Regions from separate parts of the Haliea sp. genome, predicted to be linked through region 1. Evidence: predicted binding sites of a transcription regulator. Region 1 holds the regulator's gene; the other holds the start of a gene.

Region 1 (3,401 bases):
GCTGCACGCTGTGTAATGCGGCAATGGACAGCTACCTGATCGACGAGCAGCGCAAACTGCACGTCTGCGGCAACAATCCTGACTGTCCCGGTTACGAAGTCGAGACCGGCAAGTTCAAGATCAAAGGCTATGATGGTCCTACGCTGGCCTGTGACAAATGTGGCGCAGAGATGCAGCTCAAGACCGGCCGTTTCGGCAAGTACTTCGGCTGCACGGCGGAAGCGTGCAAGAACACGCGCAAACTGCTGCGCAACGGGGAAGCGGCACCGCCGAAAATGGACCCGGTGCCCATGCCGGAGCTGGCCTGCGAGAAGGTGGATGACCACTACATCCTGCGCGACGGTGCGGCCGGGCTGTTTCTGGCTGCCAGCCAGTTCCCGCGCAACCGGGAGACCCGGGCGCCCTTCGTGGATGAACTGCTGCCCCACAAGAACGAGATCGACCCCAAGTACAGTTTCCTGTTCTCGGCGCCAGTCGAGGACGACGACGGCAACCGCACCCAGGTGCGCTACAGTCGGAAAGCGGCTGAGCAGTATGTGATGACCGAGCGCGACGGCAAACCGACGGGATGGCGAGCGGTCTACCGCAATGGCAAGTGGCAGACGGAAGAGGGCAAGAGCCCGGCCGCAGCGAAAGGCGCACCGCGAAAGAAGAGCGCCGCGCCCAAGCGCAAGGCGGCTCGCAAGCGCACATGAGCAGTCTCCGGGGCCAGGCCAATCATGCGCTGTACCTCGGCCGGCTGCTGCTGCAGGCGTGGGAGCAGGCGCGGTGCGCAGAAAATGTGCCAGCCAACACCCTGGCGCAGGCTTTCGGGCCAGCCGTGCGGGAGCACCTGCTGACGGCCTATGGCTGGTTCCTGCTCGATTTGCAGAAGCCCGCACAATTGCCGCCGCAGCCGCCGCACTGTGTTGCGGAACTGCCGCCGGCAGCGCCGGGCAAGGCGCAACCGGCAGAGGTGACGGAGTTTGCGCAACTTGAAACACAGGGGTGGCTGTTCCGGTTGCTGCAGCAGCCCGCGGCGGAGCCGGCCAGGCGGATGGTAGGCAACCTTGCGGTGAGCACCTCTGGCCAGCTGGATTGGGACACACTGCAGGTCGCAGCGGACCAGCTTGAAGCTGCGTTTTCCCGTATGGGTGACCTGTTGGACGAATGCTAGAGAGTGCCCGTTGGCGGTCGCATCTGCCCCCTGTTACACTGGCAATCGATGCAAAAAGAGGAGCCTCTTGTGGCCACAGCCCTGTTGGAAATTGTTGATCTCGGCGAAGGTGAAATTGTCCTGCAACGCGCCGAGGACGATTCCGAGCCTCTCCTGCGCATCCAGTTCTCAGACGAGGCGCGGGATTACCTGATGGACAATGGCCTGGAAGTTGCGAAGGTGATGATTCAGGCCGGCATGCAGGCCGCGGCCAGCATCAACGAAAAAGAGCGCCCCGAAGACAGTGAAAGCCGGGCGCGCACCGTCCACTGACCCGGCTGACGACGACCGCTAGCGTCGGAGGATGCCGACGCTCAACCCCTCAATCGCGAACGCCTGCGTGCGCAAATCAACCGTGATTGGCGCATAGGCCGGGTTCTCGGCGTGCAACTCTACCAGGTGCCGGCTGCTGCCGCGCTGAAAGCGTTTCACGGTCACTTCATCCTCAATGCGGGCGACGACAATGGCGCCATTGCGGGCTTCGCTGCTGCGGTGCACCGCCAGCAGGTCTCCATCCAGTATGCCGACATCCTGCATGCTGTCGCCCGTGACCCTTAGCAGGTAGTCTGCTGCCGGATGAAAGAAGTTGGCTGGGATGGCGCAATAATCCTCGATATGTTCCTGCGCGAGCACCGGGTTGCCTGCTGCAACGCGCCCGATGATGGGAAGGCCTGGGTTTTCGGGCAACCGGATGCCACGAGAGGCGCCGGCAATGATTTCGATCGCACCCTTGCGCGCAAGTGCCTTCAGGTGTTCCTCGGCAGCGTTGGCCGACTTGAAACCCAGCTCCCTGGCGATATCGGCGCGGGTGGGTGGATAGCCGGTCTGGTCGATATGCTGGCGGATGATGTCCAGCACCTGCTGCTGTCGCTGCGTAAGTTTGTCCATACCCCGTCCATCTGTGTATTTGTACAGTGACTGGGATTATATACAGTAATACGCGACAGCGACAAGCAGGCTTAAATATCCTCCACACCGAGCATGGTGTCGGGTTCGATGGTGGACAGCGGGTTGTTCCATTCCTCGGGGTGGTAGGGCAGGTCCGGATCCAGGCCGTCATCGTCGTCGAGTTCGAAGGGCGTTCGCCAGTCCTCCGGTGCGGCCGCGCGTTGCAACTGCAGCATGCGCCAGACCTCAAGGTCGTATTCTGTGACCTCGCCATCGAGGAACTGTGTCTCCACGGTGCGCGCGGCCTCGTCCAGGGCGACAACTTCGAACAGCTCTCCCGTTTCGATATCCCGGTACCAGCTGCCAACAGTGGGATTCAACATGTGTGCGCTCCCTTCGTGAGTCCTCAGTGTCACCTGCAACATACCATGCCGACCTGCGCTGTCCATTATGTGTTGTCGATCTAAAAACGCCGGTTTTCATAGCGCTTTCCATCTCTCTGAATTTTCCGCGACAGATCAGTCGCTTGCGGATGTCTCTCGGCACGTGTCGAAGGGGCGGAGGCGCTGTTATACTGCGCGGCTCTGACAAGTGCCTGGCCACAGAAGAAAATTGTCTAACCCCGGGAAACCAGGAGCCTGATGTAACGTGGAAGCTACAGAGCAAACGCTGTCGCGACTATTGGCGACCTATGGCCTTGATGCGCCGCTGGTAGCGATCGGTGGGCTACTCCTGCTCGCCATGCTCCTTCACCTGCTGCTCGGTGTCCTGCTGCGCCGCCTGCACCGCGTGGCGAAAACCAGCAGTAATCGCTGGGACGACGTGGTAATCACTGCGCTGGAAACACCGCTGCGTGTCGCGCTCTGGGTCATCGCCCTGATGCTGATCCTGGGCAGGGTGTCGATCGCCGCGGATGTGCAGGCCTTTATACTGCGCGCCTATGACACGCTACTGATTCTCATGCTGGCCTGGTTCCTGCAACGCCTGATATTCGGTGCGGAAGAGGAGCTACTGTCTCCCGCGCGCGGACACAAGGCCTCCACCGACAAGGCCGCAGTGCGCTCCACGGCGAAACTCATCCGGGTAATCCTCTGGATACTGGCCGGCCTGATGGCCCTGCAGAGTGTCGGTGTGTCCATCTCGGGACTGCTGGCCTTCGGCGGGATCGGCGGGATAGCGGTCGGTTTTGCCGCGAAGGACCTGATGGCGAACTTTTTCGGTGGAATGAGTATCTACCTCGATCGCCCCTTTACCCCCGGTGACTGGATTCGCTCACCGGACCGGGAAATTGAGGGGACGGTGGAGGATATCGGTTGGC
Region 2 (3,401 bases), on a different contig from region 1:
TGGTCAAGCGTGTGGAGGCCTTTCGCGAACGCTCGGCAGGCAAGGCTTTCTACAATGGGCCACCGACGGATGGCTCGCGCCCCGGCATCTATTACGCCAACCTGTATGACATGAACAGCATGCCGATCTACCAGCTGGAGGCCCTGGCCTATCACGAAGGCGTGCCGGGCCACCACATGCAGCGCGCCCTGTCGGCTGAGCGGGAAAACCTGCCGGAATTCCAGCGCTATGCCAGCTTTACCGCCTTCACGGAAGGCTGGGCGCTGTACACGGAGGAACTGGCCAGCGACATGGACATGTATTCGGATGCCTATTCCGAGTTTGGTCATCTGGCCATGGAGCTCTGGCGCGCCTGCCGGCTGGTCGTGGACACCGGCCTGCACAGCAAGCGCTGGACGCGGGAAGAGGCCATTGAGTATCTCGTTGAGAACACGCCGAATTCGCGTTACGACTCCACCAAGGCGATTGAGCGTTACATCGCCATGCCGGGCCAGGCCACGGCGTATATGATTGGCAAGCTGCGGATTCTGGAGCTACGGGAGAAAGCCCGTGCGGCGCTGGGTGAGCAGTTTGATATCCGCGCGTTTCATGACGAGATGCTCAGGCATGGTCCGGTATCCCTGTCCATTCTGGAGCAGAACATAGAGCGCCTGGTGGCCGATACGCTGGCGGCAAAGGCCTGACGCAGGCACCCTGTTCGCCGGCGTCGCTCAGACGCCGGCGTTCTCCAGCAGCCAGGTTATGATGACCTTGATCAGGAAGCCAAAGATTCCCATCGCCAGCCCCACGTACAGCATGATGGTGCCGAACCTGCCGGCATTACTGCGTTTCGCCAGATCCCAGACGATGAAAACCATGAATGCGATGAGCGCGCCAACGCCCAGAGTGACGCCGTAGTCGCTTAACCACTGGTCCACGCCGGGCTACTCGCTGTTTACAGCAGGCAAGCGTTCAGCGGCGCTGTTCAAGCGGCTGTGTCGACGCTGGCGTGCAAGTGCATGTTGCTGTTCAGAGAGTTGCTCACCAGGCAGTTGGCTTCCGCTTTTTCCAGCAGTTGTTTGGCCCGTTCGGCGTCGGTGCCCGCAGGCACGGTGAGCTGTGCGGTGACGGTAATGTCGGTAAAGCGTGTGACGCGGTCAACGCGGTCCAGCGTGCCTTCGGCGCTGCACTGCAGTGCCACCCAGTCCAGCTTGGACGCGCGGGCAATGGCGCGGAACGTGAAAATAAAGCAGTCGGTCACGGCTCCAACCAGCAAGGCCTCCGGAGACCAGTTGCCACCGGGCCCGCCAAACTCCTTGGGTGGTGCGGTGTCCAGCGCCGGGACGTCCTCGCCGGACAGTGTGACGCTGCCTTCAGCTGTGGCTGTAGCGGCAACCCGGTAGTGGTGAGGAAATTCCTGCATGCGCGTTCTCCGTGACAAGGCTGTACAAAGATGACTTCCCGAGGGCAGTTCATCCACAGGCCCCTATGCTAGCGGTCAGCCAGTCGGGAAACAATTGACCTGCCTCAACCGGCACTCATTGCGCTGCTGCCCGCCACGGTGGCGGGCCAGGCCGGCAGTTCCCACAGCTGTGGCTGGTGCGGCAGTTCGTCGCTGGGTGACAGGTTCACATCCACCTGCTGCTGGCCGCCGCGCTGTTTGAGGATATGCACCTTGCGGTATTCGCGCATTTGCAGGCGCAGGCCCACGGGCGAGCTTTCCGCAGCGGCCTGCTGTGAACGAAACAGTACACACAGGGTGTCGCTGTCCGCTGCGGCCAGTTGCAGTTTGCGCAGCTCGCTGTAGCGGTACTGGCTGTTGCCCAGCCAGCTGAAAACAGCGCTGCAGGTGCTGCTGCGCAAGGCCTGTTCAATGCTCCAGAGCAGGTCCTCGCGGCTGCGGGGGTGCACCAGCAGCACCTGCTGTGTGTCAATACCGCGGGCGGCCAGCAGGGGCGCATAGGGCGTCCAGGGGGGGGCGATAAACGCCTGCCAGCGCCCCTGCGCGCTGAGCCGCTCCATGGCGGGCAGGAACAGGCCCATGGCCCCCATGCCGGAGCTGTCGCTAAGCACTTCGACGGCAGTGGCTTCCGGCCACCCGCCCTGCAGCAGTGCAGCATCCAGCGCCCGGTAGCCTGTTTCCAGGCCACCGCTGTGGGCATCGCTGTTGGCTGAGTGTGGTAGCCCGCCGAAGTGACCGCTGCGTCCGCGCCAGGTATCGCGGCGGAGAATAACCTGTTCCAGTGCTTCGTTCATGATGGCTTGCCTCCGAAGATTCTCCTACTGTATGCATGTACAGTAGTTGCCCTCCGAAGGGAATGCAAGTGAATCTGCTGGCTGGTGACAGAGGGGTAGCCTGAACCTGCCTGTCTGGGCGACAGGTCGACACGTTGTACTACTGTCTTCGCCAGACGGATGGCGACAGGCCAAACCAGCGGCGGAAGGCGCGGCCGAAATTGGCCTGTTCCCGGTAGCCCAGAATGTCTGCCACATCGGCCACGCTGTAGCGCGCATCGCGCAGCAGTTCTGCGGCGCAGTTCTGGCGCAGCTGTTCCAGAATGTCGCGATAGCTCGCCCCGTCCTGTTGCAGGTGGCGGATCAGGGTGCGTGGCGTGAGGTGCAGGTGGTCTGCCAGCTGCGCCAGTGTCGGCGGCGGGGCAGGCTGCAGGCGACTGGCCTCGAAGTGGCTGCGCAGCAGCATCTGTACCCGCTGTGACGCACCCATCTGGCTGGACCTGCCCGCCAGGGTATCCTGGCAGCGCGCGAGGTTACTGCGGTATACCGCTTCGTCGTACAGGGGCGAGGGCAGGGGCAACCACGTGGCGGGTACCGACAACGAGGCGACTGGCGCAGCAAACTGCACCCGGGCCGCATAACAGGCCGCCAGCGCCTGTGGATCCCGTGGCGCTGCACCGCTGAACGCCAGTATCACGTTGTCCCCCACCGGGTGACCGAGGATGGCGCTGAGCAATGATTCCAGCACTTTGAACACAATGGCCTCGATCCAGTGGGCAAACAGCGGGTCACCGGTTTCATCCTGCATCGTGAGTAAAAAGCGGTCTGCCTGTGTTGCGGTGGTCACTGTCACCGTGGTGATGCGCACCGCGGTGTAGCGCGCCATGACATCCAGCGCCGCGCCCAGCGTCGGCGCGCTCAACGCAGCGAAGCCCAGTGGCCCGTGTGCCGCCATGCTGAACTGTTCGCCGAGCTCGGCAGGCCAGGCAGGTTGCGCCTGCTGGTGGGCGAAGTTGCGAAACAGGCGCGCCAGCAGGCGCCAGTCGATGTAGTCCTCACGTGCCAGCTGCGCTGCATTCAGGCCAGTGCCCTCCAGCAGCAGCGGCAGCGGGCAGCGGTCCGAGTGCAGCAGCAGGCGAGCGTAGGTGGCAGATACGTCCAGCGTGCGGGTCACAGGGCACCAGATG

What was found. Region 1 encodes LexA, which represses DNA repair genes until DNA is damaged. Its sites were predicted from a motif close to ACTGTNTNTANANACAGT; they were not measured.
Region 2: imuA (translesion DNA synthesis-associated protein ImuA) is a predicted target of LexA. The motif match lies at 2,262-2,279, and genes of this name have one in related genera.

What each region holds. Positions count from the first base shown of each region.
Region 1 is NZ_JAWKZJ010000002.1:251,810-255,210, reverse strand. It holds gene topA (type I DNA topoisomerase) at 1-695, shown strand, start outside; gene R3E49_RS04740 (hypothetical protein) at 692-1,156, shown strand; gene R3E49_RS04735 (hypothetical protein) at 1,226-1,468, shown strand; gene lexA (transcriptional repressor LexA) at 1,487-2,083, opposite strand; gene R3E49_RS04725 (DUF6763 family protein) at 2,155-2,466, opposite strand; gene R3E49_RS04720 (mechanosensitive ion channel family protein) at 2,732-3,401, shown strand, end outside.
Region 2 is NZ_JAWKZJ010000007.1:197,138-200,538, forward strand. It holds gene R3E49_RS14005 (DUF885 family protein) at 1-683, shown strand, start outside; gene R3E49_RS14010 (DUF2788 domain-containing protein) at 711-917, opposite strand; gene R3E49_RS14015 (OsmC family protein) at 965-1,402, opposite strand; gene imuA (translesion DNA synthesis-associated protein ImuA) at 1,507-2,235, opposite strand; gene R3E49_RS14025 (AraC family transcriptional regulator ligand-binding domain-containing protein) at 2,375-3,388, opposite strand.